4 regions of the Nocardiopsis codii genome follow, and region 2 is predicted to be linked to each of the others. Evidence: riboswitches for the same ligand, from Rfam matches in the RefSeq annotation. Region 2 holds a riboswitch; each other region holds the start of a gene.
What was found. Region 2 has a riboswitch for S-adenosylmethionine ahead of thrC (threonine synthase). Riboswitches for the same ligand answer to the same signal wherever they lie in the genome.
Positions count from the first base shown of each region.

Region 1 (7,091 bases), on a different contig from region 2:
CCGGCGGCCTCGTCGGCGGACAGGACCCCGGACACGACGAAGGCGCCGCCCGACAGGACGACGCCACCGGGGATCTTCCTACTCGTCGACGCTGAGCACCAACGCGTAAGCCTCGGCGAGGTCCTTGACGTCCTCGGCCTCCTCGGAGACGGGAGCCAACTCCACGATCTTCTTGAGGATCGCTTCGCGCGCCTGGGCCTGGATGTCCTGTGTGTCCTGCGATTCAGTCATACGCCAACCCTAGACCCGCGGCCGGACATGTCCGGTCGCTTCCCCATATCCACCAGCTGAGGCCACCCGGGCGGTGGCCTCTCCGCATGTGGAGACCACGTGACCGAGGGGCGGGGCCGGGGGACCGCCGGGACAGCCCGTCCGTTGCGGAGCGGGGCGCGGGGCCACCACCCCGCGGACCCTCCCGGGACGGGAGGGGACTCCGCGCTCCCTTCCTGCCGTCCGGTGCGCCAGCGGGCTCCGCACCGCGGCGCGACTCCGTGTCACCGGAGGGCAACTCCTTCACCCTTGCCCCCAGGTGTCCCATGGTCATACGTTTTGCGGTGTTCACGAGACACCGGGTAGGAGAATCATGAAGATCCTTGTGGTGGGCGCCGGAGCCGTCGGCGGGTACTTCGGCGCACGCCTGGTCCAGGCGGGCCGGGACGTCGACTTCCTCGTCCGGCCCGCGCGCGCCGAACTCCTCCGGGAGAGAGGACTGGTCCTGCGGAGCGCGGACGGCGGTGTGGAGTCGGTCCCCGTCACCCCGGTGACCGCCGACCGGCTGGGACCCGGCTACGACCTGGTCGTCCTCGCCGTGAAGTCGTACGGTTTCGACGCCGCGCTGGAGGACGCCGCCCCCGCGGTGGGTCCGGACACCGTGGTCCTGCCGTTCCTCAACGGCATGCGGCACATCGACGCCCTGGTGGAGCGGTTCGGCGCCGACCGGGTCTACGGCGGCGTGGCCATGGTGATGACCAGGCTGGGCGCGGAGGGCGAGATCGTCGAGGTCGGCAAGATGAGCCAGCTGATCTACGGCCCCCTCTCCGACCGCCCCGTGGTGGCCCCGGCCGACGTGCACGCCGCCCTGGACGCGGGCTCCTACTCGGTCTCCCTCACGGGGTCGGCGCGCCAGGAACTGTGGAACAAGTGGGTGTTCCTGGCGACCCTGGGCGCGTGCAACTGCCTGATGCGCGCCCCGATCGGCCGGATCAACAGCGCGCCCGGCGGCCAGGAGTTCACGGCCGGGGTGTTCGCCGAGGCCATCGCGGTGGCGACGGCGTCCGGGTACCCGCCCGGCCAGGACGCCCGCGACCGGGCCGACGCGATCATCGCCGACACGACGGCGACGACCACGACCTCGCTGTACTGGGACCTGACGCAGGGCAACCCGGTGGAGGCCGACCAGATCATCGGGGACCTGGTCGCCCGGGGCCGCGAGCTGGGGGTGCCCACCCCGCTGTTCTCCCTGGCCTACACCGGCCTGAGCGCGTACGCGGCCGCACGCGCCTGAGTGGCGGGCTTCCCGGCGCGCGCCGCGTACCGGGAAGCGCGCCGGGGGCGGTCGGCGCGGAGCCGACCGCCCCTCGGGTGCACCGATTGCCACCATCCGCCCCCTTGTGTGTATTTCTCGTCACCTTCCCTCCCACTTGTCTGGAATATTTCCTAGTGGATAAGTTCGGTTTCAGGTCACGAGTTCCAGCGCGAAGGTCCGGCTAGCTGGGCGGCAACCCTCCTGCGCGGTGGGGTGCCCCGGAATCGACGACCCGGCTGCGGCGACGCGGCAAGCGTGCGAGAACTCTCGTCCCCCGGCGCCGTCGCCGCACCTCAACACCGGACGAACACGACGAGGCGGGACTGTGAGCACCATCCCCGGGACGACCCCCCTCCCGCTCCGCGGGTTCGACGCCGTGGTGGTGGGCGGCGGCCCGCGCGCGGTCGCGGTCGTGGCGCGCCTGGCCGCCCGGCACCCCCGCACGGACCGGCCCGTACGGGTGGCCGTCGTGGACCGGGTGGAGGTGGGGGCGGGCGCCACCTGGCGCACCGACCAGTCCCCCCTGCTGCTCAACAACACCTACAGCGCGCACACCACGATCCACGCCGACGGCTCCACCCCGATGGACGGCCCCGTCGTCCCCGGTCCCGACCTGCTGCGCTGGGCCTCCGAGAGCGAGGTCCCGGCCGACCGCCCCGCGTGGGCGGCCCGCGAGGTCGCGGAGCTGCGCCCCTGGTCCTATCCGTCGCGGCGGATCCAGGGCGTGTACTACAACGAGCAGCTGGCGGCGGCGGGGGCCACCGGCCGGGTGGAGCTGACACCGGTCGTCGGCACCGCCGTGGACCTGGTGGCGTCGGGGGACGCCGGGCGGACGGTGGTACTGGAGGACGGACGCCGCCTGGACGCGCCCGTGGTCGTGCTGGCCCAGGGCATGGTGCAGGCGCGGCGCTCGCCCCGGGTCCGGTCCCTGGTGTCGGCCGCGGAGGCGCACGGGCTGGTGTACGTGGAGCCGGGCATGCCCGCGGAACGCGACTGGGACCGGGTCCCCGGAGGGGAGACCGTCCTGGTCGCGGGCCTGGGCGCGAACTTCTTCGACGTGGTGGCGCTGCTGACGGAGGGACGCGGCGGGCGGTTCGAGCCCGCCGGGGATCCGCTGTACCCGGCGCGGCTGCGCTACGTGCGGAGCGGGGACGAGCCGCACCTGGTGGCGGGGTCCCGGCGGGGCCTGCCCTACCGGGCCAAGGCCGCCTACCCCGACGGGTTCCCGCCGCGGTACGAGCCGCGCCTGGCGACGCGGCAGTGGTTCGCGCAGGTGGCGTCGGAGACCGGCCAGGACTTCCGGACGGCGGTGTGGCCGCAGCTCGCCCGCGAGTTCGCGTGGGCGCACCTGTCGTCCCTTCTGGAGCACCGCCCCGGGACCGTGGTGCCGGGGCTGGGCGCGGAGGAGCTGCTGGCGCGGTTGCGCGGTGCCGGCGCCGACGGTGTGGACGCCGTCGTGGCGGCTGCGGTGACCGATCCACGCCACCGCCTGTCGACGCGGCGGTTGGACCGGCCCGGACCGGCCGGACCGCTGACGGAGGAGGCCTGGCGGGCGTGGGTTGCGGCGTACGTGAACGAGGAGCTGGACACGATCCACTCCCCGCTCACGAGCGCGCGCAACGCCGTCAACCGGGCGATGGCGGCGCTGCGGGGGCAGGTGCAGCGCCTGGTCGCGGCGGGCGCGCTGGACGGGGCGAGCGTGGCCCGCGACGTGGCGGGGTGGTTCACGCCGACGGGTCTGGCGCTCGCGTCGGGGCCTCCTCCGCACCGCACCGCCCAGGTGCTGGCGCTGATCGACGCCGGTGTGCTGGAGCTACTCGGCGAGGGCTCGTCGGTGGAGTTCGAGGACGGCGTGTTCGTGGGGCGCTCGGCGTCGGTGCGGCGCGAGCCGGTGCGGGCGCGGGCGTTCGTGGAGACGCGCATGTCGAAGGGCGTGGTCACGGGCACCGACGACCCGTTGCTGGGCGCCCTCCTGGGGTCCGGCCGGGCGGGGCTGCACGTGTGGCCGTCCGCGGACGGCTCCCGGTCGTCCAGCGGGACCCTGGACGTGACCAGGTCCGGTTTCCGCCTGCTGGACGCCGACGGCGTCGCGGACGAGAGGGTGGTGGTGCTCGGCATCCCGGCCGAGGGTGTGCAGCCGGGCTCCTCCATCGGCGCGATCCCGGGCGTGCCCTCGCCGCTGCTGGCGGGGGCGGACCTGGCCGCCGCCGCTGTCATGGACCACCTGGGAGCCGACGACGTGTCGGGAACCGGCGTGACCGCGGGCCGCGTCTGAGGTCTGCCGCCGCTCCGCCGCCGCGCCCGGGTGTCCGGGCGCCGCGGCGGTGCGGCCGGTTCCCGGTCGGCCCCGGGTGCCCGGTCGGCCCCGCGGCGATCAGGAGCGGTCCCTGCGCATGTGGACGAGCGGGAACGGGCGCCCCTCGCCGTCCACCGGTGAGCGGCCCGTCTCCTCGAACCCCTGTGAGGCGTAGAACCCGCGCGCGGCCGGGTTCTGCTCGTTGACGTCCAGGGTGAGCACCGGGCGACCCTGCGCCGCCCAGGCCAGCAGGGCGCGGCCCACGCCGCGTCCCCGGGCGTCGTCGTGGACGAACAGCATGTCGACGTGGTGGCCGTCGAGCCCGATGAAGCCGACGGGGCGGCCGTCGGGGTCCACGGCGACGTGGACGTCGTGCCGGGGCAGGTAGGCGTCCAGGATCCTCGCCTCGTAGCGGTCGACGTCCTCCCGGGTCAGGAAGGCGTGTGTGGCGGTGACGGCGCTGCGCCAGATCTCCGCCAGGGCGGCGTACTCCTCCGGGCCCCTGGAGGGACGCACGTGCACTGGGAGAGAGGGATTCATACGCGCACCGTACCGGGGCCGCCTCCCGCACGGCACGGAGATTTCCTCCCGGAGGCGCCCGAACCCGCCCGCGGCCGGGCGCCGCCGACCTCGGGGACGGCTCCACCCCTCCCCCGGTGGTCACCGGGGACCACGGGCACCGACGAGCCGGCTCCGGCCCACGACCCGGGCGCGGTGCGCTCAGCACCGGTCCGCCGGCGGGTCACCGGAGGAGTCGCCGACGGGGGCGCGTTCCACAGCGGGGCCTTCGGCGGCCGAGACCGGCGCCGTGCGCCCGACGGATCTGCGACTACCCTGGCGTGATCCCCGAAGGCCGACCGGGCACGCCCGCCGTGCCGGCTCCCCGACGATCGGACGATCCCATGTACCCCCTCCGCCCCGCCCCGCTCTCCCTCGCCTGCGTCCTCTTCCTGAGCGGGTGCGCGAACGCCCCCGATCCCGGGGGTTCGGAGGGCGGACGGGGGCAGGGGGCCGACGAGGTGTACGAACTCGCCCCCGTCCCCGAGGGCGGGGGCGGCGACCTCCCCGACGACGTCAACGGGGACGGCTACACCGACCTCCTCTTCCTGGGGCCCGTCGAGACCGCCGGGAACGAGGGGACCTGGGAGCAGACGCGGCGGCTGGTGGTCGTCTACGGCTCGGAGCGCGGCCCCGATCCGACCACGCGCACGGGCCTCGAAGCCGGGGCCGTGACCGCGGTCGCCGCCGCGGGCGGCGGCCAGCACCTGCGCGCGGGGACCGCCGACCTGGACGGTGACGGCTTCTCCGACATACCCGTGACGACGGCTCCGCCCTCGGGGCAGGGCGTCGGCGGGGCCGCGGTGTTCTGGGGCGGTCCCGCCGGCCCCGACCCGGACGCGGCCCCCGTCCCCCTGGCGTCCGTGCCCTCCGGGGAGGGGTCGGACGGGGAGTGGTCCCCCAGCGGCGCGGCGCCGGCGCCCGGCGACTTCGACGGCGACGGCAGTGCCGACCTGGTGTCGTTCGAGGAGTCGGAGGGGAGGTCGCGTCTGACCGTCCTGTACGGCCCGTTCGAGCGTGACGGGACTCCCGCGCGCACCGGCCACCGCACGGTCGACGCCTGGGTCGGCGACCTGGTGCCCGGCCACCTCGCGGAGGGTGTTCCCACCCCTCTGCTGGTGCGGCGCGGCGACGACGGCGAGCAGCCCGGCAACACCCTCTACCTGACCGGGGGAGGCGACCCCGAGGCGTGGGGGGAGGCCGAACTGCACGCCGGGGGGATGTCCGTGTTCGGCGACTTCGACGGCGACGGCGAGACCGACCTGGCCGTCGGCGACGACGGGGGCAGGAACAACGAACCGGGGCACGGGACCGAGTCCCCCGAGGTGGACGACAGGCTGAACGTGTACCACGGCCCCTTCGACGCGGGCGTGCCCGAGCCCTCCTCGGTCCGGCTGACCCGGGACGAGGGGACCTACGGGGTCTTCCGCTCTCTCGGCGGGTGCGACCTGGACGGCGACGGCGCCGACACGCTCGCGGTGGGCCTCGGGGGCCACGGCGTCGACCTGCTGGACGACACGGGTTCGGGCCTGGCCCCGAACGGGGCGCCGACGCTGGTGCGCCCGGACTCCGGTGACGGCGGCGCCCCGGTCGCCCACGTCTTCGCCTGCGCGGACCACGACGCCGACGGTTCCGACGAGCTGGTGCTGTACCAGGTCCCGAAGGCGGACTGGTCGGCGCCGCTGCGCTGGTGGGTCACCGACGGGAGCGAGGACGAGGCGGCGTTCGACGGAGCGGGCTTCGAGGACTGAGGCGGGCCGCCCTCCCCGGGCCGAGGTCCGGGCCGACACCATGCCCGCATGGTTCCCGTCCCTCCCTCACCCGTCCCTCCTTCACCGCACCGCCGCTCCCCCTGCCCCCTGATGCTCCCGGTGAGGACCGCCCGCCCGCCTCACCGGTCTCCGGCCGCGCCCGCGGCCCGGTCACCGGTCTCCACTGGGGTGCCGTACGCCCCCGCCCCCGGCGCGGCCGGGGGCGGGGGCGGGGGCGGGGAGGAGCGAGGCCGGGCGTACCCGGCGGGGGCCGCCCCGTGTCAGCAGGCCTCGAAGAGGTACTCCTCCTCCTGCGGGCCGACCAGGTCCAGGTCGCGCAGGATCATCCTGTCGGGCGCGCCCGGGGAGGCGCAGGCCTCGGCGAAGGTCAACCCGGCCTCCTCCAGGGCCTCGGGGTACTCCACCGCCAGCACGTCGTCGCCGTAGGCGTCGGTGTAGGCGTCGCACTCGTTCCAGACGGCGCAGTCCTCGGCCATGGCGAAGTCGAAGCCGACCTCGTCCCTGCCGCGTTCGGTCGCCTCGGCCGCGTTCTTCTGTCCGGCGGCCATCCCGTGCCCGTGGGTGAGGGAGACCAGCTCCGTGGCGAGCGCGAGGTTGTCGTCCGGTGTCAGCAGGCCCTGGGAGCGCAGGTCGGAGTCGAGGTTGTCGAACTCGACCGCGTCGAACCCCTTCTCGGAGCAGGTCGCGATGGTCTCGGCGAGGATCTCGGCGAGGTCGGACCGCTTCTCCTCGGTGGAGGTGTCCAGGAGTCGCTCGTCCGGCCAGTTCGGGTCGATGACCGGTTCGCCGGACTCGTCGTGCAGGATCAGGTGGGGGTGCTCGGAGAGCCACCACTCCAGGTCGCCCGGCTGGGTCTGGAAACCGTTGACGTAACAGACCGAGTACAGGTCCGGCGCGGGTTCGGCCGTGGAGTCGCGGACCACCGTGCCCACCCCGGCGG
Region 1 is NZ_JAUZMY010000007.1:24,125-31,215, forward strand. It holds gene Q8791_RS08930 (hypothetical protein) at 79-231, opposite strand; gene Q8791_RS08935 (ketopantoate reductase family protein) at 584-1,504, shown strand; SAM riboswitch class IV at 1,679-1,787, shown strand; gene Q8791_RS08940 (FAD/NAD(P)-binding protein) at 1,851-3,800, shown strand; gene Q8791_RS08945 (acetyltransferase) at 3,900-4,361, opposite strand; gene Q8791_RS08950 (VCBS repeat-containing protein) at 4,724-6,130, shown strand; gene Q8791_RS08955 (endo alpha-1,4 polygalactosaminidase) at 6,412-7,091, opposite strand, start outside.
Region 1: it holds a riboswitch for S-adenosylmethionine, as region 2 does, so the genes downstream of both, Q8791_RS08940 (FAD/NAD(P)-binding protein) here and thrC (threonine synthase) in region 2, are expected to answer to the same signal.

Region 2 (7,091 bases):
GTGGGAAGGATCGCGGGTCGTCACCCCCGTCCCACAGCCCGTGATGTGACGTCTGCGCGTGCATATGTAAGCACGCCCGGACGCTCTTGACGCGGGCACGCGGGGGGACAAGGCTTTGGAGAATGTCACCCCTTGAAGCATCGCCGTTGCCCTCACGAGGTGCTCCGCGGACCGGGACCTCCCCCGAGTCCCGCAACCTCGTCAACGGCCGCGTCCACATCTCCGAGTACGACGCCAAATGGCCCTACCTGTTCAAACGCGAGTCCGAGAAGGTCCGCGCGGCCCTCGGCGACCGCGTCCTGCTCTTCGAGCACGTCGGCTCCACCGCCGTCCCCGGTATGGCCGCGAAGCCGTGCGTCGACCTGCTGCTGGTCGTCGCCGACCCCGCGGACGAGCCCGCCTACCTGGCCGACCTGGAGGCCGCCGGGTACTCCATGGTGATCAGGGAGCCCGACTGGTACGAGCACAGGGTTCTCAAGGGCCCGGACATCAACCTCAACCTGCACGTGTTCGGCGAGGGATGCCCGGAGGTCGAGCGGATGCGCCTCTTCCGCGACCACCTCATCGCCGACGCCGACGCGCGCGAACGCTACACCGCGGTCAAACGCGAACTGGCCGAACGCACCTGGAGCCGCATCCAGGACTACTCCGACGCCAAGACCGCGATCGTGCAGCAGATCCTCACCGAGGCAGAGGCGCGGCGGACGGCGCTCTCCGCCGGCTGACCCGTGTGACGCGGTGCGGGGCGCCCACCGCCGCAGGAGAACCCCCGGCCCCTCCCGGGGGCCGGTCCCGGCGGACGCCGGCGCCCGCCCCGATCCGCCGCGCCCCCGGCACGGACGCGGGTTCCGCGGCCGGAGGCGCGTACCGCGACCCCGGCCCGCGCCCGGCGATCCCGCGCCCCGCGCCTCCGGAGCACTCGGCCCCGGAGCACGACCGCGCGCGTGCCCTCGCGCTCCTCCGGGCCGCGCCACGCGCCCGGAGCCGCTCTCAGCCCAGGGAGCGCAGCTGGTCCTGGAACCACCGGCGCGGCGGCAGTGCGACAGCCGCCTCGGCGAGCCCCTCCCGCCGCTTCCTGCGCTCGTCCTCCGGCATCGACAGGGCCCGGTGCAGCGCCTCCGCCGTCTCCAGGGTGTCGAAGGGGTTGACCAGCAGCGCGTGCTGCCCCAGCTCGTCGGCGGCGCCCGCCTCGCGCGAGAGCACCAGCACCGAGTCGCGCTCGGAGAGCACCGGGCCCTCCTTGGCCACCAGGTTCATGCCGTCCCGGGTCGGGTTGACCAGCAAAACGTCGGCCAGCTGGAACGACGCCAGCGAACGCGGGTAGTCGTCGTTGACCTCCAGCACCAGCGGCGTCCACTCCGCGGTCGCGAACTCCTCGTTGATCGCCTTGGCGATCCGCAGCACAGAGTCGGTGTACTCGCGGTACTCGGGCACGTCGCCCCGGCTCGGGTAGGCGAACGCCAGGTGCGTCACCCGGCCCCGCCACTCCGGGTGGGCCGTCAGCAGCTCCCGGTACGCCTCCAGGCCGCGCACGATGTTCTTGGACAGCTCGGTGCGGTCCACCCGCACGATGAGCCGCGTGTCGCCGACCGCATCCTCCAGGGTCGCGCGGCGCACGGCCACGGTCGGCTCGGCGGCGCTCTCGCGCAGCCCCTCCTCGTCCGCGCCGAGCGCGTGCACGCCCACCGCGACCATCCTGCCGCCGTACTCGACGGTCCTCTGGGCGAAGTCCACCTCCGCGCGCAGGATCTCGGCGCAGCAGCGCAGGAACGCGTCCGCCCACCGGGGGCTCAGGAAACCGAGCCGGTCCGCGCCGAGCATGCCCTCCAGCAGCTCGCGGGAGACGTGGTCGGGCAGCATCCGGAAGTACTCCGGCGGCGCCCACGGCGTGTGCGAGAAGTGCGCGATGCGCAGGTCGGGGCGGCGGGCGCGCAGGATGCGCGGCACCAGCGCGAGGTGGTAGTCCTGCACGGCCACGCGGGCGTTGTCGGCGGCACCGGCGACCAGGGCCTCGGCGAACGCGTTGTTGTAGGCGGTGTAGTCCTCCCACAGCCGCCGGAACTCCGAACCGAAGGACGGCTTGTTCGGGATGTCGTACAGCATGTGCTGGACGAACCACAGGGTCGAGTTGGCGACCCCGGTGTAGGCGCCCTGGAAGGTCCGCTCCGGGATGTCCAGCATGTGGACCCGCATGCCGTCGAGGTCGTACTCCAGGTCCAGCCGGGCCTCCGGGGCCTCCGCCGCCGCACGCCTGTCGGCGTCGGACAGGGCGGCGCACACCCAGATGCTGTCGATCTCCGTGGCCACGGAGATCATCCCGGACACGAGCCCGCCCCCGCCCCGGCGGTGTTCCAGGGAACCGTCGTCGGCGGTCGAGAAGGACACCGGTCCCCTGTTGGAAGCGATGAGGATCTGTGCCTTGTCCACGTGGTCGTCCTCTCGAAGGTGCGGATGGGGCCGTCGCTGCCGTCCTGGCGGTGGGGAGGAGCCTGTGCGGAAGCGGGACGCTCCTTATGTCTCGCCGGTCGACAGCCGCCCCAAACCCGTCCGGGGCCGACGGCGCGGGACGTCACCGCCCCGAAACAGAGCACGTGCGGCCCGGACGCGCTGACCGGTGGGATCTCAGCATGTGAGCGGGATCGTGTTACCCGGATCACCTGCCATGGAAAACCGGTCAACGCGTCCGTTACAGTGACGGTGCGGATCCGACAGGACCGCCCACAACTTCATATTGCTCATCCAGAGGGGTGGAGGGACCGGCCCTGCGAAGCCCCGGCAACCATCTCAGCGCGCACTACTCACGAACCCGTGAGGCGGCTGGGGCAGGTGCCAACTCCGGCCTGGGGACAAGGTGTCCACCAGGGAAGATGAGGGGAGACGCCTCGCCATGGCGATGACCGCCACCGAACCCACCTCCGTCCGCGCCTTCGGCCCCGGAACCGCGCTCTCCTGTCGCGAATGCGGCCGGCGCTACGAGCTCACCCCCCAGTTCGCCTGCGAGTTCTGCTTCGGGCCCCTCGAGGTCGCCTACGACTTCGGGAACGTCACCCGCGCCGACATCGAGAGCGGCCCCAACAGCATCTGGCGCTACCGCTCCCTCCTCCCCGTGCCGGCCAACGTGGCCGAACTGCCCAACATGGCCCCCGGCCTGACCCCGCTGGTGAAGGCCGACCGCCTCGCCGCCGAGCTGGGCATGGACTCCCTGTACGTCAAGGACGACTCCGGCAACCCCACGCACTCCTTCAAGGACCGCGTGGTCGCGATCGCCGTCGAGGCGGCCCGCACCTTCGGCTTCACCACCCTGTCCTGCTCCTCGACGGGCAACCTGGCCGGCGCCGTCGGCGCCGCCGCGGCGCGCGCCGGGTTCGAGTCCTGCGTGTTCATCCCCGCCGGGCTGGAGGAGGCCAAGGTCGTCATGGCCGCCGTCTACGGGGGCAAGGTCGTCGCCATCGACGGCAACTACGACGACGTCAACCGCTTCTGCTCCGAGCTGATCGGCGACCCGGTCGGCGAGGGCTGGGGGTTCGTCAACGTCAACCTGCGCCCCTACTACGGCGAGGGCTCCAAGACGCTGGCCTACGAGATCGCCGAGCAGCTCGGCTGGCAGCTGCCGGAGCAGATCGTCATCCCGATCGCCTCCGGGTCCCAGCTCACCAAGATCGACAAGGGGTTCCAGGAGCTGATCAAGCTCGGCCTGGTCGAGGACCGCCCGTACCGGATCTTCGGCGCCCAGGCCACGGGGTGCTCGCCGGTCGCGCAGGCCTGGGAGAAGGGCATCGACGTCATCCAGCCGGTCAAGCCCGACACCATCGCCAAGTCGCTGGCCATCGGCAACCCGGCGGACGGACCGTACGTGCTCGACATCGCCCAGCGCACGGGCGGCTCCGTGGAGCACGTGAACGACGACGAGATCGTCGACGCCATCAAGCTCCTCGCCCGCACCGAAGGCGTCTTCGCCGAGACGGCGGGCGGCGTCACCACGGGTGTGCTCCGCAAGCTGGTGCGCGAGGGCAGGCTCGACCCCGAGGCCCGGACCGTCGTGCTCAACACCGGCGACGGACTCAAGACCCTCAACGCGGTGGACGCCGGTGTGACCGCCACGATCAAGCCGTCCCTGAGCGCCTTCACCGACGCCGGCCTCGTCTGACCGCCGTCCCGGCGACCCAGGCAGTCCCGGAGGGCCGCGCACCGGCCCGCCGCCCCACAGCAGAAGGAAGAACAACGCCATGAGCGCCAGCGTCCGCGTACCCACCATCCTGCGCACCTACACCGACGACGCCTCCGAGGTCGAGGCGAAGGGCGCCACCCTCGCCGAGCTCCTCGACGACCTGGAGGCCAACTACCCGGGCATCCGCGCCCGCATCCTCGACGACAACGGCAAGGTGCGCCGCTTCGTCAACGTGTACGTCGGCGACGAGGACGTGCGCTTCGAGAAGGGCCTCCAGACCGAGATCGCCGACGGCGCCAAGGTCTCGATCATCCCGGCGGTCGCCGGGGGCTGCTGACCGGTCGGCACGGCGCCGACCGGCGCCGTCCGCCACCGCCCGCGAGGGGGCGGCCCGTCATCCCGCGACGAGCGGGAGGCCCGGGGCCGCCCCCTCGCCGCGTCCGCGCCCCTTGTGGTCCCCGCCCGCGCTCCGGCCCGGGGGGGCGGGCCCCGGCAGTGATGCGGCCCCGGCCCGATGGTCGTGCCCGCCCTGCTCACCACGGGTCCCCGGCCAGGGGATATTCGCTTTCCCGCGCCGGGGGAGGCGGTTAGCCTGCGGGGATGAGCGACGAGATCCGGGCGTACGAGGAGCGGGACAGGGACGCGGTGGTCGCCCTGTCCCTGAGGGCGTGGGAACCGGTGCACGCGTCGATGCGGCGGGAACTGGGCGACCGGCTCTACCTGCACATGATCCCGGACTGGCGCGTCAGCCAGCGCGCGGTGGTCACGAGGGCCCTGGAGTCCGAGGAGGAGCACGTGTGGGTCTCCGTCTCCGGCGGTGCCGTCACCGGGTTCGCGTCCGTCCGGCTGCGCCCCGCGCCCGGTGCGGAGGGCGAGGACGGCGCGGGGGACGGCGGATCCCGCCGCGGAGAAGGGGAAGTGACGTTCCTCGCCGTCGACCCCGGCCACCAGGGGAGGGGCGTCGGGGTGGCTCTCACGGAGTTCGCGGTGGACTGGATCAGGGACCGGGGCATGGGTCTCGCGATCATCGAGACCGGGGGCGACGAGGGCCACGCCCCGGCGCGGAGCACCTACTCCCGGGCGGGGCTCACACCGATGCCGATCGTCCGGTACTTCAAGAAGCTCTGACGCGCCGTGTCCTCCCGCGAGTCCCGATTCGCTCCTGACGGCACTGTCCGAGCAGGCACGGAGGGTGGCGGAACCTGTCCGCTGAGCGCGGAAAACAGCTCATGATGGGGTGTATGTGCAGGTCGGGGCTGTTATGAGGGGTGGGGAAATCGTGACCACATCGTTTGCACTCTCCATGGCCGAGTGCTAAAAAGGGACCTGGTTAGCACTCGCCTTCCTTGAGTGCTAACCGGATCGAGGCTGCGAGACCGTGGCATCCGACAGCAGGGTTGTCGGAGCGCTCCGGTCGTCCGTCGCGGGCGCATGCCTCGTCCCATCGCGTATCAGCCCGGTCACGGGAGGACAAGAATCCAATGGCAGCCAAACTGATCGCGTTCGACGAGGAGGCCCGTCGCGGCCTCGAGCGCGGTATGAACCAGCTCGCGGACGCAGTCAAGGTCACGCTCGGCCCGAAGGGTCGCAACGTCGTTCTGGAGAAGAAGTGGGGCGCCCCCACGATCACCAACGACGGTGTCTCCATCGCCAAGGAGATCGAGCTCGAGGACCCCTGGGAGAAGATCGGGGCCGAGCTGGTCAAGGAGGTCGCCAAGAAGACGGACGACGTCGCGGGTGACGGCACCACCACCGCCACCGTGCTCGCCCAGGCCCTCGTCCGCGAGGGGCTGCGCAACGTCGCCGCCGGCGCCAACCCGATCAGCCTCAAGCGCGGCATCGAGGCCGCCGTGGCTCGCATCAACGAGGAGCTCGGCAACCTCTCCAAGGACATCGAGACCAAGGAGCAGATCGCCTCCACCGCCTCGATCTCCGCCGGCGACCCCCAGATCGGCGAGACCATCGCCGAGGCGATGGACAAGGTCGGCAAGGAAGGCGTCATCACCGTCGAGGAGGGGCAGACCTTCGGGCTCGAGCTCGAGCTCGCCGAGGGCATGCGCTTCGACAAGGGCTACATCTCGCCCTACTTCGCCACCGACCTCGAGCGCATGGAGACGGTCCTCGAGGACCCCTACATCCTCATCGTCAACTCCAAGATCTCGAACAACAACGAGTTCCTGCCCGTCGTGGAGAAGGTCCTCCAGGCCGGTCGCCCGCTCGTCGTCATCGCCGAGGACCTGGAGGGCGGCGCCCTCCAGACGCTGATCGTCAACAAGATCCGCGGCACCTTCAAGTCCGTCGCCGTCAAGGCTCCGGGCTTCGGTGACCGCCGCAAGGCCCAGCTCGGCGACATCGCCGTGCTGACCGGCGGCCAGGTCGTCACCGAGGAGGTCGGCCTCAAGCTGGAGAACACCGAGCTCGACATGCTCGGCCGCGCCCGCAAGGTCGTCGTCACCAAGGACGAGACCACCATCGTGGACGGCGCCGGTGACGCCACCGCGATCGCCGGTCGCGTGAACGAGATCCGCAACGAGATCGAGCGCACCGACTCCGACTACGACCGCGAGAAGCTCCAGGAGCGTCTCGCCCGCCTGGCCGGCGGCGTGGCCGTCATCAAGGCCGGTGCCGCGACCGAGGTGGAGCTCAAGGAGCGCAAGCACCGCATCGAGGACGCCGTCCGCAACGCCAAGGCCGCGGTCGAGGAGGGCATCCTGCCCGGCGGTGGCGTCGCGCTGCTGCAGGCCAGCGTCCCCGCGTTCGCCAAGCTCGACCTGGACGGTGACGAGGCCATCGGCGCCGACATCGTTCGTCGCGCCATCGCGGAGCCGCTCAAGCAGATCGCCATCAACGCCGGCCTCGAAGGCGGCGTCGTGGCGGAGAAGGTCCGCAACCTGGAGCCCGGTTTCGGCCTCAACGCCGCCAC
Region 2 is NZ_JAUZMY010000003.1:343,747-350,837, reverse strand. It holds gene Q8791_RS05285 (GrpB family protein) at 123-725, shown strand; gene Q8791_RS05280 (alpha,alpha-trehalose-phosphate synthase (UDP-forming)) at 991-2,427, opposite strand; SAM riboswitch class I at 2,733-2,874, shown strand; gene thrC (threonine synthase) at 2,888-4,147, shown strand; gene Q8791_RS05270 (ubiquitin-like small modifier protein 1) at 4,227-4,505, shown strand; gene Q8791_RS05265 (GNAT family N-acetyltransferase) at 4,769-5,296, shown strand; gene groL (chaperonin GroEL) at 5,650-7,091, shown strand, end outside.

Region 3 (7,091 bases), on a different contig from region 2:
ACCAGGACGCCGTCGACGTCGACGCCGTCGGCCCCGCCGACACCCTCGATGATGTTCGCGGCGCCCACGAACTCGGCCACGAAGCGGCTCACCGGGGCGGAGTAGATCTCCTGCGGGGTGCCCTCCTGCTCGATCCGCCCGCCGTTGAGGACCACGATGCGGTCCGACAGCGACATGGCCTCCTCCTGGTCGTGGGTCACGAACACCATGGTGATGCCGAGCCTCTGCTGGAGTGCGCGCAGGTCGACCCGCATCTCGCGGCGCAACTGGGCGTCGAGGTTGGACAGGGGCTCGTCCAGGAGCAGGACCTCGGGGCGGGTGGCCAGGGCGCGCGCGACGGCGACCCGCTGCTGCTGCCCTCCGGACAGCTGCCGGGGGCGGCGCCGCGCGAACTCGGCCAGGCCCACCAGGTCCAGCGCCTCGGCCACGCGCCGGTCCCGCTCCGGGCGCGGCGTGCGGCGCGCCCGGAGGCCGTAGGCGACGTTGTCGGCGACCGACATGTGCGGGAAGAGGGCGTAGTTCTGGAAGACCATGCCCAGGCCGCGGCGGTGCGGAGGCACCGCCGTGACGTCGCGGTCGTCGATGGTGATGGAGCCGCCGTCGGGTTCGACGAACCCGGCGAGTGCGTGGAGCAGCGTGGTCTTGCCGCAGCCGCTCGGCCCCAGGATGGAGAGGAACTGGCCCCGGTGGATCGCCATCCGGTCGACGTCCAGGACCCGTGTCCCGCCGTAGGCCGTGGTGAGCGACTCGACGACGATGTGCTCGGAGGTCGGATCGGTCACTGGAAGATCTCGTTCCATCGCTGCTGCCACTCGTTGAGGTTGGGCGTGGCGGCGCCGTAGTCCACCCACGTGAAGTCCTCGTAGACGTCGGTGCCGTAGCTGATGCGCTCGTCGAACTCGGCGGAGTGGTCGATGCCGGTGTTGCCGCCGCCGTAGAACGTCCCCTCGGCGAACGGCTTCTGGTGCTCGGCGGAGGTGAGGTAGTCCAGGAACGCGTAGACGTCCTCGCGGTTCTGGGTGCCCTCTGCCACGTAGTACGACGTCAGAGCGCCCACCGCGCCGGATTCGGGGTAGGTGAAGCCGATCGGCTGCCCCTCCTGCTCCATGGCGATGGCGCGCCCGTCCCAGAACGGAACGATCCAGGCGTCGCCGTTCTGCAGGACGGTGCCGACGTTGCCCGCGTCGGAGGGGTAGGCGGAGACGCAGCCCTTGAGCTCCTCCAGTCGCTCGAAGGCGCGGTCGACGGCCTCGGGGTCGGACAGGTCCCCGCCCTCGGAGGCCACCAGCGCGGAGAAGAACTGCAGGCCGATGTTGTAGGTCAGGGGCGGCAGTGCCACGTGGCCGCAGTACTGCTCGTCGAAGATCTCCTCCCAGTCCTGCGGGGGGTCCTCGACGAGGTCGGTGCGGTAGACCAGGCCGGCGGAGCCGGTGGTGAGGGGGGCTCCGTAGGAGGAGCCGTCCACGGTGGACTGCTCGACGAGCACCGGGTCCAGTTCGGACCAGTGCGCCAGGGCGTCGGGGTCCAGGGGCTGGACGAGGTCGTTGGTGACGGCCTGGTGGAAGGTCTCGGAGGTGAGGGCGACCAGGTCGAAGGGCGGGTTCTCGCCCCCGGCGGCGCGCATCTGGGTCACCCATTCGCCGTCGGCGCCGGTGACCACGTTGACCTCGATCCCGGTCTCCTCCTCGAAGGGCTCGACGAAGGAGGAGGTGAACAGCTCTCCCCAGGGGCCGGCGAACGCGGTGACGGTGATCTCGCCGCCGGCGGACCCGCCCTCACCGGTGTCGATGCCGCCGCACGCGGTGGTGCCCGCCAGTATCAGGGCGCTGCCTGCTGCGCACAGGAGGACGCCGCGTCCTCGGTTTCGAGTGCCCAAGCGGCTTGACTCGATCACGGAAAGTCCTTTCACCAGCCCCTGAGGAGATGTGTGGCACGGTGGAGGGTCGCGCGGGGAGCTCGTTCGAGGGAACCTGCGCTTGCCACGATGCGCGCACGCAACGACAGCCGTGTCCTCACCCGGGGCACCCCACCGCGGTGGAGGGTTGCCGTCCAGCCAGCCGGGGCTTACCGCTGGAACTCCTGACGGCAGAAAACTACCACAAAATATGACTTTTCCTACCAGGTGAGTCGATTAACGTACATCTCTCACAGAACCAGTGTCCATGCAGGTCACCACCGGACCGCACCGCACCCCCGCCGTCCGTCCCCGGCGCGGACGCGGCGCGGAGGACACCGGACGGTGCGCGCAACCCCCGCCGACACCGGGAGGGAAACCCGGAAAGCCCGCCCCACGGGACTTTCCAGGCATAGGTGGCAGGTTTCGGCATTCGCCGCGTGCGGCGGACCCGGGGTACCTAGGCTCGCTCGGACCGATCCCGAGGAGTTCTGATGCCCACCCCAGCGGAGCACCGCCTCCCCCAGAACAGGTATCGCAACCTTGTCCTGATCTCCCTCCTCGCCCTCTCCGGGCGGCGTCCGGCCCACGGCCTGCTCGAACGGGCCCACCGCGTGGTCACCGGAGCCCTGCCCCCCGGTCGCCGCCAACCCCGCCCGCGCGAGTACGCGCGAGTGCGCCGACAGGTCCTGCGGCGCTCCCTGTTCCCGCGCGGATGGCACCCCAGGGGCGCCACCGGGCTGCGGGTGTCACCGCTGGAGGGTGCGGGCGGCGAGGCCGTCGCACTGGAGGGCCTGGAGGGCCTCGACGCGCGGACCCGGGCGGCCTACGCCCTGCTCCGCGTGGAGGGCATGGCCCCCGGGGACGCCCGCGCACTGCTCGCCTCGGTCGGCGTGCGCGACGCGGACGGCGCCGTGGAGCGGGCCCTCACCGTGCAGGAGGACCTCCGGTTCCCCGACCCCACGGTCGTGCGGGTCAACGGCCGGGGCGCCCTCCTCGACCGGCGCGGACTCGCCGTCGCGGCGGGCGCGGCCTGTCTGGCGGTGCTCTCCCTGTCGCTGACCGCAGCCGAACCGGGAGCCGAGACGTTCGGGTCCGCCGCGCGCACGGCCCCGGTCGCCCTCGCCGACGCGCCCGCGGAGGACACCTGGCGCGAACGCTTCCGGCTGGACCTGACCGCGTGGCACCCCCGGGGTACCGCCGTCGGCGACGAGCATCTGGTCCGCAGGGCGCTGGCCGTGTGGACCGGGCGGGCGACCACGGGGGACCCGGCGCGTGCCGGGGGCACCCCCGGCACGCCCGCCCTGACCTCCGCCGGGAGCGGCCCGGCCACTGCGGTCCCGCGCGCCCCGCGCCTGCTGTTCGCGGGCGAGGTGGCCGACCGGGAGGTGGTGCTGCTGCACGACGGGCCGTGGGTGGCCCGCTACACCGCCGCCGGCGGGGACGAGGACGTGGAGGTGTTCGCCGAGCCGGACGGCGGGGTGGCGCACTGGCCCGCGCTGAGGCTCGCCGACACCGACGCGGGCACCCACTACCTGTTGCCGCCGTGGGTGACCGAGGCCGCCACCGCTCCCCTGGGCGAGGCGGGCGCGCGCTGGTCCGACATCCCGCACGAGGACGGGGTGACCGGGGCCGTGGCCGCCGGCGGGCACTGCGGGGTGGGGCCGGTGCTGCGGCTGCGGGCCCCCGAGGTGGCGCACGGCCAGGCGTACACGGCGATCGACCTGGGCGGCCCCGGAACCGCCCACCTGGGCTACATGCCGCCGCCCCCCGCGGAGATCCGCCGCCTGGGCCCGCACGAGGTGCTGGACCCGGCGAACGGGTTCGACCTCTGGGGCCTGGTCGCCTGCGCCGGCGCCCCGCCGCACGAGCCGGTGTCCACGGCGACCGCGTGGGAGTTCGCGCGACAGGAGCTCCCGGGCGGCGGTGACGGGCGCTGGGTGTGTGTGCGCTACGGAACGCAGGACGGGGGCGGCCTGGCCCGCGCCGTGCTGGTCGCGACCACCGGCGAGGGGACCGACACGGTGGTCGCGGGCGAGCGCCGGAGCGGCTGGGACTGCAGCAACCTCAACCGCCAGGTGGTGGCGGGGACCTGGTGGCAGGACGGCGACGGCCGCTGGCACTACCTGGCGGCGGCGTCGCGCGAGGCGTCCCGGGTCGTGGTGCGCGGCGGCGCCGAGGGGACGGGGGAGAACGGTGAGCCCGTCGCCGTCGAGGGGCCCCGCAGCGGGGGTCCGCCCTCGGCGGAGGTCGAACTGTCGGCCCTGGACGCGCGGGGGGACGAGATGACCGTGCTCACCGGCTGATGCGCGCTCCCGCGGCCTCCGGACACGGGCCGGTCCCACACCTGCGCGGGGTGGCCGGTTCCGGCCAGTGCACGGCACCGCCGATGCCGTCCCGGTCCCGCCGCGCCGGTGGTATCACTGGGGTTGCTCCCCGCGCACACCGGAACGGATCCCGGAGCGTGACAGGGCTGGAGTTCCGGCCCGGGAAACAGTGGACCGCCCTGTCCCAGTGGTGCCGTTCCCGCTCGGTTGTATCCGGCCCCGGCCGTAGTGAGGGTTGACGCATGTCCATATGGTCCCGTGGTGACCGTACAGGAAGGGTCGAGGAGGCCCTGTTGATGTTGGAGGGACAGGGGATCATCGACGGTCTGGAGATCCTCCCCGCCGAGTCCAAGCCCTACAGAGTGCGTGTGCCGGCCGGCATCGTCCACATGGACGAGGACGAGGCGTCGATGTTCGCCCTGGGCGCGGTCGTGGGCGCGTTCGGCAGCGTCGCCCGCCAGCACGCCTGAGCCGTGGGCCCCGCCCGCGTGCGGGGCTCGCGGGGAGCGTCCGCTACGTGCGCCCCCATGGTGCGCGGCACGGCGTCGTCGGTCGGCCCGTCGCAGTCCGGGGGTGGCGCCACCACGGCGTCGGGGTGGTGGGGGGCTGTGGCCGCCCCGCGGCCGGGGCCGCGGGGCTGGGCGGGGCGGCCTGCGCTCACGCGCCGTCGCGGGCGGCGGGCTCGTGGATCCTGCGTGCGCGGTGGGAGGTCAGGAAGTCGCGGTACCAGTGGTAGCTGTCCTTGGGGTGGCGCTCCAGGAGCTCGTAGTCGACGCGGACCAGGCCGAAGCGCCGGTCGTAGCCGTAGGCCCACTCGAAGTTGTCCAGCAGCGACCACACGAAGTAGCCGCGCACGTCCACACCGGCCTCGATGGCGCGGCCCAGGGCCGCCAGGTGGTCGCGCAGGTAGTCGACGCGGCCGGTGTCGCGGACCCGCCCGGTCTCGTCGGGCCGGTCGTCCTCGGCCGAGCCGTTCTCGGTGATGAGCAGGGGCGGCAGGTTCGGGTAGCGGCGGTTGAGGTCGATGAGCAGGTCGGAGAAGGTCTCGGGGATCACCGGCCACCCCATGGTGGTGTGCCGCACCCCCTCGAACGCGACCTGCTCGGTCCGGATGTCCACGGCCGTGCGGACGGACGGGTCGGCCTCGGTGTGGGGGGCGTCGCGGAGCATGATCGGCCGGTAGTAGTTGACGCCGAGGAAGTCCAGGGGCTGGGCGATGATCTCCAGGTCACCGTCGGCGCGGTACGAGCCGTCGGCCATCGTCCCCCAGACCTCGTCCTCGTTGTCGGGGTAGGCGCCGGTGAAGAGGGGGTCGAACCACACGCGGTTGTGGAGCGTGCGGGCCCGCTCCACGGCTGCGCGGTCGTCGTCGGAGTCCGAGGCGGGCAGCAGGTGGTCGGGGTTGAGGGTGATGCCGACGTCCCCGGCCGCGGCGGCGCGCAGTTCCCCGGCGGCCATGCCGTGGGCGAGGAGGAGGTGGTGCGCGGCGGCGAGCGCCGGCGTGCCCTCGCGGGTGCCGGGCGCGTGGCGGCCGACGGCGTGGCCGACGAAGGCCGAGCAGAACGGCTCGTTGAGGGTGATCCAGCGGTTGACGCGGTCGCCGAGGCGGTCGGCGACGATGCGGGAGTACTCGGCGAAGCGGTGGGCGGTGTCGCGCACCCGCCAGCCGCCCTCGTCCTCCAGGGCCTGGGGCAGGTCCCAGTGGTAGAGGGTGAGGACGGGTTCGATGCCGGCGCCGAGGATGGTGTCGACGAGCCGGTCGTAGAAGGCGAGGCCCTCGGGGTTGGGGCGGCCCTTCCCGGTCGGCTGGACGCGCGGCCAGGCGACGGAGAAGCGGTAGAGGTCCACGCCCAGGTCGGCGAGCAGGGCGACGTCCTCGCCGTAGCGGTGGTAGTGGTCGCAGGCGACGTCGCCCGTCTCGCCCCGGGCGACGCGCCCGGGGGTCCGGCAGTAGGTGTCCCAGATGGACGGTCCGCGTCCTCCCTCGTGGACGCCCCCCTCGACCTGGTAGGCGGCGGTGGCGGTTCCGAACTGGAGGTGTGCGGGCAGTCTCGGGGCATCCATGGGAAGTCCTTTCTGGGAGCGCTCCCACCCTAGGCGATGTGACCCCTGACACCAACCCCTTCTCCGTCACCCCCCGAACACCCGGAGTGCACGGGGGCCGCCCCCGTCCCGACCGCCACTCCACCGCCGAAAACCCGGAACCGGAGACCCCCGCGAACCGTCACACCACGCAGCGCGCACCATGTCCCCCGCGCGCGCGACGAAAGGGACCGAGGTATGAGCAACAGTTGGACCGACTACTCCCAGAACCGGAAGATCCGGGAACTGGAGGAGAGCCTGGGCTCCACGCACGCCCGGATGGCGAGCGAGCGCAGGAGGATGCGCTCGGAGCTGTCGCACATCCGCGGAACGCTCGAACAGCGGCTCGACCGGGTCTCCGCGACCCTCGACGCCTTCATCGAGCTCAGCGACGTCCGCGCCACCCTGTCGATGTTCGACGACGCCGCCATCGCCCGCCACCGCACCCTCCAGATGCTGGACGGGGCGCCCGTCCCCCGGCTCGACCTCGCGGACGCCCCCGGGTACTGGCTCGTCCCGGCCGCCCGCGGACTGCACGCCCTGCTCGCCGACGACGTGGCGACCGCACGCGCGCGCTTCGACGAGGCCGCGCGGCGCGACGCCCCGCGCGCCCGCCACTTCGCGGCCCTGGCCACCGCCCTCACCCGCGCCGAGCACGCGCGCACCATGGGCGAGGGCATCACCGCCGACCTCCTCCCCCACCTGCCCGACCCCGGCGAGAAGGTGACCCGGGGACAGCGCGCCCTGTGGCTGCTGACCGCCGACGGGGCCTTCGGGGACGACGCGCG
Region 3 is NZ_JAUZMY010000024.1:42,116-49,206, reverse strand. It holds gene Q8791_RS22185 (ABC transporter ATP-binding protein) at 1-782, opposite strand, end outside; gene Q8791_RS22180 (ABC transporter substrate-binding protein) at 779-1,876, opposite strand; SAM riboswitch class IV at 1,968-2,085, opposite strand; gene Q8791_RS22175 (hypothetical protein) at 2,389-4,200, shown strand; gene Q8791_RS22170 (hypothetical protein) at 4,518-4,691, shown strand; gene Q8791_RS22165 (GH1 family beta-glucosidase) at 4,879-6,285, opposite strand; gene Q8791_RS22160 (hypothetical protein) at 6,502-7,091, shown strand, end outside.
Region 3: it holds a riboswitch for S-adenosylmethionine, as region 2 does, so the genes downstream of both, Q8791_RS22180 (ABC transporter substrate-binding protein) here and thrC (threonine synthase) in region 2, are expected to answer to the same signal.

Region 4 (7,091 bases), on a different contig from region 2:
TACGGTCCCACCACGGCGGCCCGCGGGTGGTTCACGTACTCCCGGAGCAGGGGGCCGGCCTCCTCGGGTCCGAGTTCGCGCACGCTCACGAGCTCGATCCAGCCACCCTGCCGCAGGGTCGCGAACCCGTCCTTGCGGAGGTTGCGCACCCAGTCGACCTCACCGTACGGGGAGACCAGGAACCTGCCCCGGTCGCTGTCCAGCACGTCGAGCGGGATGGTGCGCAGGAAACCCGACTTGCGCCCACGCGTGGTGAGCAGGTGGGTCGCGGGCGTTCCCAGGCCGTACTTGACCAAGCCGCTGACGAAGGCGTTGGCGACCCGCCGCACCCGCGTCATCTCGAACCGCTTCGTCGGTTCGTTCACCATCTCGGTAACTCCCTCGATCGGATGCTCCCCATTGTGGTGGTTCCGAGCGACCGGCGACACCGGGAGAGGGTCATATCCGGGCGTCCGGCCCCCGCGGCGCCCCGCTCCCCGCCTCCTGCGACCCAGCCCGGCCCTCCCCGGGGGCGGGACGCGCGGGCCCGGCCGGAGCGGGGCGGAGCCCCCGGGGACGCGGGTCAGCGGAACGCGGAGATCCCGGTCACGGCCTGGCCGATGCTGAGCGCGTGGATCTCCTCGGTGCCCTCGTAGGTGGCGACCGTCTCCAGGTTCACCATGTGGCGCATCACCGGGTACTCCAGGGTGATGCCGTTCGCACCGTGGACGCCGCGGGCGGTCCGCGCCACCCGCTGGGCCGCGGCCACGTTCGCGAACTTGCCGAAGCTCACATGGTTGTGGTGGCAGTTCCCCTCGTCCTTCAGGCGGCCGATCCGGAGCGCCGTCATGCCCGCGTGGTTGACGTCCACGACCATGTCGGCGAGCTTGCGCTGGGTGAGCTGGAACCCGCCGATCGGCTGTCCGAACTGCTCGCGGGTCATCGCGTACTCCCGGGACGCCTCGTAACAGGCGCGCGCGGCGCCGACGACGCCCCACACGATCCCGTAGCGCGCCTCGTTCAGACAGGACAGGGGGGACCCCAGGCCCTTCGACCCGGGGAGCACCGCGTCGGCGGGCAGGCGCACCCCCTCCAGGACGAGCTCGGAGGTGATGGACGCGCGCAGCGACAGCTTCCTGTGGATGACGTTGGCCGAGAAACCCGGGGTGTCGGTGGGCACCACGAACCCGCGGATGCCGTCCTCGGTGGCGGCCCACACCACGGCCACGTCGGCGACCGACCCGTTGGTGATCCACATCTTGGTGCCGTCGAGCACCCAGTCCGAGCCGTCCCGCCGGGCGCGGGTGCGCATGGAGCCGGGGTCGGAGCCCGAGTCGGGCTCGGTCAGCCCGAAGCAGCCGATCGCGTCGCCCGCCGCCATCCTCGGCAGCCACGCGGTCCTGTGCTCCTCGGAGCCGAACTTGTGGATGGCGGCCATGGCCAGCGAACCCTGCACGGACACGAAACTGCGCAGGCCCGAGTCGACGGCCTCCAGCTCGCGGCAGGCCAGCCCGTAGGCCACGGCGCTGGAGCCGCCGCATCCGTACCCCTCCAGGTGCATGCCCAGGAGCCCCAGGTCCCCGAAGGCCTTGGCCAGGCCGCGCGGGTCGGGCAGGGTGCCCGCGTCGAACCACTCGGCCACGTTCGGCAGCAGTTCGCGCCCGGCGAAGCCGCGCACGGCGTCACGGACGTCCCGCTCGGTGTCGGACAGCTCGGCGTCCACGGCCAGGAAGTCGTGCGGGTCCGGGGCGGAGGCCCTGCGGGAGTCGCTCATGGGTGGGTGTCCCTTCGTGGTGCGGTCGGCGGTGCGGCCCGGTGCGGGATGCGGGGGCCGCGGCGGTCGTGTCAGTGCGCGGCCGGCGGCTCGGGGTCGGGCTCGTGGACGGCGCCGCGGGTGACCATCGCGTCCACACGCGCCCCGTCCACGCCGAGTTCGGTGAGGATCTGGCGGGAGTGCTGTCCCAGGAGCGGCGGCGCCGCGAGCGGCGGGGGAGTGCCCTCCAGGCGGAAACCCGCCCGGACCTGTTCGAGGAGCCCGGCCGTGGGGTGCTCGACGGTGCGCAGGACGTCGTCGCCGTTCGCGTCGGCGGTGCGCAGCGCGTCCAGTACCCCCCGCACCCGCCCCACCGGGACCCCCGCCCCTACCAGCAGGTCCATCCAGTGGTCGGCCGGTTCGGCGCGCAGGACGGCGGACAGCTCTCCCACCAGCTCGTCCCTGTGGGCCACCCGCCCGGGGTTGGTGGCGTAGCGCGGGTCCTCGGCCAGGTCGGGGCGGTCCAGTGCCCGGCACAGCCGCTGGTACAGGGCGTCGTTGCCGGCGGCGACCACGATCTCCGCGTCGGCGGTGGGGAAGACCTGGTAGGGGACGATCGTGGTGTGCGCGTTGCCGACACGGGCCGGTTCGGCCCCCGTCACGAGCGCCTGCTGGGTGAGGTTGACCAGGCCGGACAGGGTGGAGTTGATCAGCGACGCGCTGATGTTCTCGCCCCGGCCGGTCACACGGGCCCTCATCAGCGCCCCCAGGATCCCGACGGCGGCGTTGAGACCGGTCAGCACGTCGGTGAGGGCCACCCCCACCTTGCTCGCCGGGCCGTCGGCGGGGCCGGTGGTGGACATCAGGCCGCTCTCCGCCTGCACGACGATGTCGAACCCGGGACGGGTGCTCGGTTCGTGCTCCGGGCCGAAGCCGCTCACCGAGCAGTACACGACGGCCGGGTTGCGTGCGCTCACCGCCTCGTAGCCGAGGCCGAGCCGGTCGATCACGCCGGGCCGGAAGTTCTGTACGACCACGTCGGAGGACGCGCACAGCTCCTGGACGGCGGCCAGGCCGTCGGGGTCCTTCAGGTCCACGGCCAGGCTGCGCTTGTTGCGGTTCACCGACAGGAAGTAGGCCGCCTCGCCGGGGCCGTCCCCGCCGTCGGCGGGGCCCGCCCAGGGCGGGCCCCACGCGCGGGTGTCGTCGCCGCGCCCGGGCTGCTCGACCTTGACCACCTCCGCTCCCATGTCGGCGAGGAGCATGGTCGCGTACGGGCCCGCGAGCACGCGGGAGAGGTCGGCGACGCGCACCCCCGCGAGGGGGAGCGGGGCGGCCGGGCCCGGCCCGGGGCCGGGGGCGTCGTCGCCGGGAACGGGCGGGGTGTCGGTCACGAGGGGTGTCACTCCTTGGCGTCGGGGCCGCCGGGCAGCTGGTCGCCCTCCCGCAGCTGGTAGTAGGACTCCAGGCAGCGGCGCAGGGCCGTGGTCAGTGCGGCGCCGGACTGGCCCGCGTACCGCGTCTGTACCCGTTGGACCAGTTCGGCGATGTCCTCGGTGACCGAGGCGCCCTCGACCAGGGCGCGGAAGAAGTCCTTGCCCAGGTCGGTGAGCAGGGTGGTGTCCGCGGCGACGATGCGGCCGTCCGCGGTGTCCACGGCGAGGACGACGCCGAGCCGCTGGTACTGGGAATGGCTCGCCACCGAGTCGGGAAGACGGGCGTAGCCGGAGATGAGGACAACCCTGGGGTTGCGGAGAACCTGCTGGATACGGTCGTCGCCGTGCAACGGACACACCTCTCGCTCGCGGGCATGCGAAAACTCCAACGCTCTGGAGTCTCGCGCCTGGAGGGTGGCCGGGGGAAACCGGGCACCGGCGGCGTGAGGGCAGGCACCCCAAGTATGGCCCGACCGGTTCGGCGGCTGTCAAGCGGGGCGCGGCCCGCGCGTTCGGCGAACGCCCGCACCTCCCCCGTCCCCTCGCGCGGGCAGGGTGCCCTGGACCGGTGCGCCCGGCGGACCAGCGGCCCGCCCGGCCTGCGCGGGCGGGGGACCGCGCCCCGGGCCCCGGGCCCCGCTGCGCCGCGGGGCGGGCGGCGGGGTGGTCCAGGCCACACAAGGGCCCGGCTGGTCGGCCCCGCCGCGCGTGTGTTAGCCTGCGTCGCAGGTCACGAGTACCAGCGCGAAGCCCCGGCTTGCTGGTCGGCAACCCTCCTTCCGCGGTGGGGTGCCCCGGGTGAGGACCAGGTCCCGACACAACCGTGTCAGACAAGCGCGGACCCCTGTGGCGTAGCCGTGACGGCACCCCTGTGGGTCCCATGACCCGCAGAAGAGGTGCTTCATGACCGTTGTCAGCCCCATCCACACCGCGCGTTCGTTCCGTTCCGGTGCTCCGTCCGGATCCGCCGACCGCCCCTCGGGCGACACCGCCGGGTGCACGATCGTCGCCGCGGACGAGGGCGTCCCCCTGGTCACCGGCGAGCGCGTCGAGTACGCGAACTTCGACTACGCCGCCAGCGCCCCCTGCCTGTCCCCGGTCGCGGACGCCCTGGCCGACGCGCTGCCCTACTACGCGAGTGTCCACCGGGGCGCGGGCCACCACTCGCAGGTGAGCACCGACGCCTACGAGCGGGCCCGGCGCAGCGTGGCCCGGTTCCTCGGGGCCCGGTCCGAGCCCGCGGACGCGGTGGTGTTCGTGCGCGGCACCACCGACGCCCTCAACCTCCTGGCCCGCTCCGTGCCCGAGGGCTGCACGGTGGTCGTGTTCGAGACCGAGCACCACGCCGCACTCCTGCCCTGGGAGCACCCCGCCGCCCGTGCCGGGAGCGTGGTCCGCCTGCCGCTGCCCGCCACCGCCGAAGCCGCCGTCGAGGCGGCCCGCACAGCGCTGCGGGAGGCCCCCGAGGGGCCGAGGCTGCTGTGCGTGACCGCCGCCTCCAACGTCACCGGTGAGATCTGGCCGGTCGAGGAACTGGTGGCGGCGGCGCACGCCGAGGGCGCCCGCGTGGTCGTGGACGCCGCCCAGTACGTGCCGCACCTGCCGTTCAGCCTGGAGGAGACGGGCGCCGACTACGTGGCGCTGTCCGCGCACAAGCTCTACGCGCCCTTCGGCTCCGGGGTGCTGGCCGGACGCGCCGACTGGCTGCGCGAGGCCACCCCGTACCTGTCCGGGGGCGGCGCCACCCGACTGGTCACCGAGCACGACGTGGTGTGGAACGACCTCCCCGCGCGGCACGAGGCGGGCAGCCCGAACGTCCTCGGCGCGGTGGCGCTGGCCGCCGCCTGCGACACCCTCACCCCGGCCACCCAGGAACTCCTGCACATCCGCGAGTCCGCGCTCCTGGAGCGGCTGCGCGCCGGGCTGGCCGCCGTCGCGGGCGTCACCGAGCTGACCCTGTGGGGCCCCGAGCACCCGCGGGTCGGCATCATCTCGTTCACGGTGGACGGCCTGCCCGCCGACCTGCTGGCCGCCGCACTGTCCGCCGAGCACGGCATCGGGGTGAGGGACGGCCTGTTCTGCGCCCACCCGCTCACCCGGCACCTGCTGCCCGAGGGCCACACCCAGGCCGTGCGGGCGAGTCTGGGGGTGGGCACCACCGCGGAGCACGTGGACCGGCTCGTCGGCGCGGTCGCCGACCTGGTCGCCAATGGCCCGGCCTGGGAGTACGCCGACTGCGACGGCCGCCTGGCCCCGGTTCCGGACCCGCGCAACGTGCTCTGACGCGGGGACGGCCCCCGTCGACGGGCGCCCCGGTGACCGGCACGGTCACCGGGGCGCGCTGCGTCCGGGGCCCGCGGGGGGGCGCTGCCCGTCTCCCGCGTGCCTCCGCGCCTGGCTCTCTCGCACCCCTCGTGCCGCCTCGTCCCCGCCCCGGCGCACCGACGACCCTCACGGCCCGTACCCTCCGCGGTCGGTGCCTCCCGTGCGCGTGTCCCCGGTCCTGCGGGCTCTCGCCCTTCCCGTCCCCGCGCCTCCGGTCCCCCGCACTCGGTGGGGCCCGCCGGCGAGGCGGCCCGCGCGCGGGAGGCCGTTCCCGGCGGGCCCGCTGTGGCCGGTGGCGGGGCCGGGCGCGTCGGTGGTCGCACGGCAGTGTGCGGCGTCCGCGGGGAGGCCGACCACGGCCCCGTCGCGTCGCTGAGCGGGCGGCCGCGCGCAGGGGAGGCGGGCCGGTGCCGGTGGCGGCAGCCCCGCACCCTCCGGGCACCGGAACGTGTCGGGAAGCCCTTCCGGGGCGGAGGATCCGGAACCTTGCTACGCACCGAACAACAAAAAGTACAACAAGGCACATTTCACTCCATGGTGTGCCGGGAATCACTTTCCCAGCCTGTAGCATCAGGCCCTGACGGCATGGCGTGACGCCGACGGACCCGACCGGTTCGCTCCGCGGCGCGTCCTGCCTCCCACAAGCGAACCGGCTGGGGGAGCGTGATCGTGACGGACGTCCGAGGGCCCAAGGCGGGTCCGCTCGCGGCCGTGTTCCGGCAACGGGAACCCGTGCAGGTGCCAGGACGACGGTCGCGCGTGGTCAGCCTCGACCCGCGCGCGGGCGAGCCAGCCGCCACCGGGCAGAGCGAGCACACCCGCCTGCACCGGGCCTTTCTCGGACGGGTCATCGACTACCTGCGCGCCGACGCCGGTGTCCGCCAGTTCGTCGACTGGGGCTGTCCCGTGCCCGGGACCACCGAGCGCGTCCACGCCTGCGACCCCGACGCCACCGTCGTCCACCTGGCCCCGCACGGCGCGGCGGGCATGCTCCCCACCGCCAACGCGGCAGTGCTCTCCGGCGACGGTTCCGGTACCGCGGGGCTCCTGCGCCGTCTGGGGACCTCCGGGCTCGTCGACTTCGACGAGCCCGTCGCCGTTCTGATGACCCGGCCCTTCACCGCCGACGACCCGCCCGAGGGCATCGGGGGCCTGCACGCCCTCATGCGCGGCGGCGGCTACCTCGCGCTCGCGTCCCCCGCCCCCCGGGCCGTGGTCGAGCGCGCCTTCCACCCCTTCCTCCCTGTTGAACCAGGTGTGGCCGATCTGCGATGGTGGCCCTATCCGGACGAGGACGTGTCCGACCGGGGAACCGGAACCCTGGCAGGGCTGGGCCGTGCGCCCGGGAGCGGAAGGGGGACCCGCAGATGGCGGTGAACTGGACGGGTGAGGTTCTGGCGCAGGTCCAGTTCTACTGGGAGTACTCGCTCTGGCCACGGCTGGAGGGGCTGACCGACGCCGAGTACCACTGGCTGCCCGCACCCGGGGCCTGGACCGTGCGCCAGGGGGCGGACGGGCGGTACCAGCCGGACTCGGCGGTCCCCGAACCCGAGCCGCCGCCCGTGACCACGATCGCCTGGCGGCTCGGACACCTCGTG
Region 4 is NZ_JAUZMY010000013.1:166,249-173,339, reverse strand. It holds gene Q8791_RS15275 (nitroreductase/quinone reductase family protein) at 1-368, opposite strand, end outside; gene Q8791_RS15270 (acyl-CoA dehydrogenase family protein) at 563-1,753, opposite strand; gene Q8791_RS15265 (CaiB/BaiF CoA transferase family protein) at 1,825-3,126, opposite strand; gene Q8791_RS15260 (DUF3870 domain-containing protein) at 3,135-3,518, opposite strand; SAM riboswitch class IV at 3,897-4,011, shown strand; gene Q8791_RS15255 (aminotransferase class V-fold PLP-dependent enzyme) at 4,072-5,451, shown strand; gene Q8791_RS15250 (SAM-dependent methyltransferase) at 6,163-6,870, shown strand; gene Q8791_RS15245 (DinB family protein) at 6,861-7,091, shown strand, end outside.
Region 4: it holds a riboswitch for S-adenosylmethionine, as region 2 does, so the genes downstream of both, Q8791_RS15255 (aminotransferase class V-fold PLP-dependent enzyme) here and thrC (threonine synthase) in region 2, are expected to answer to the same signal.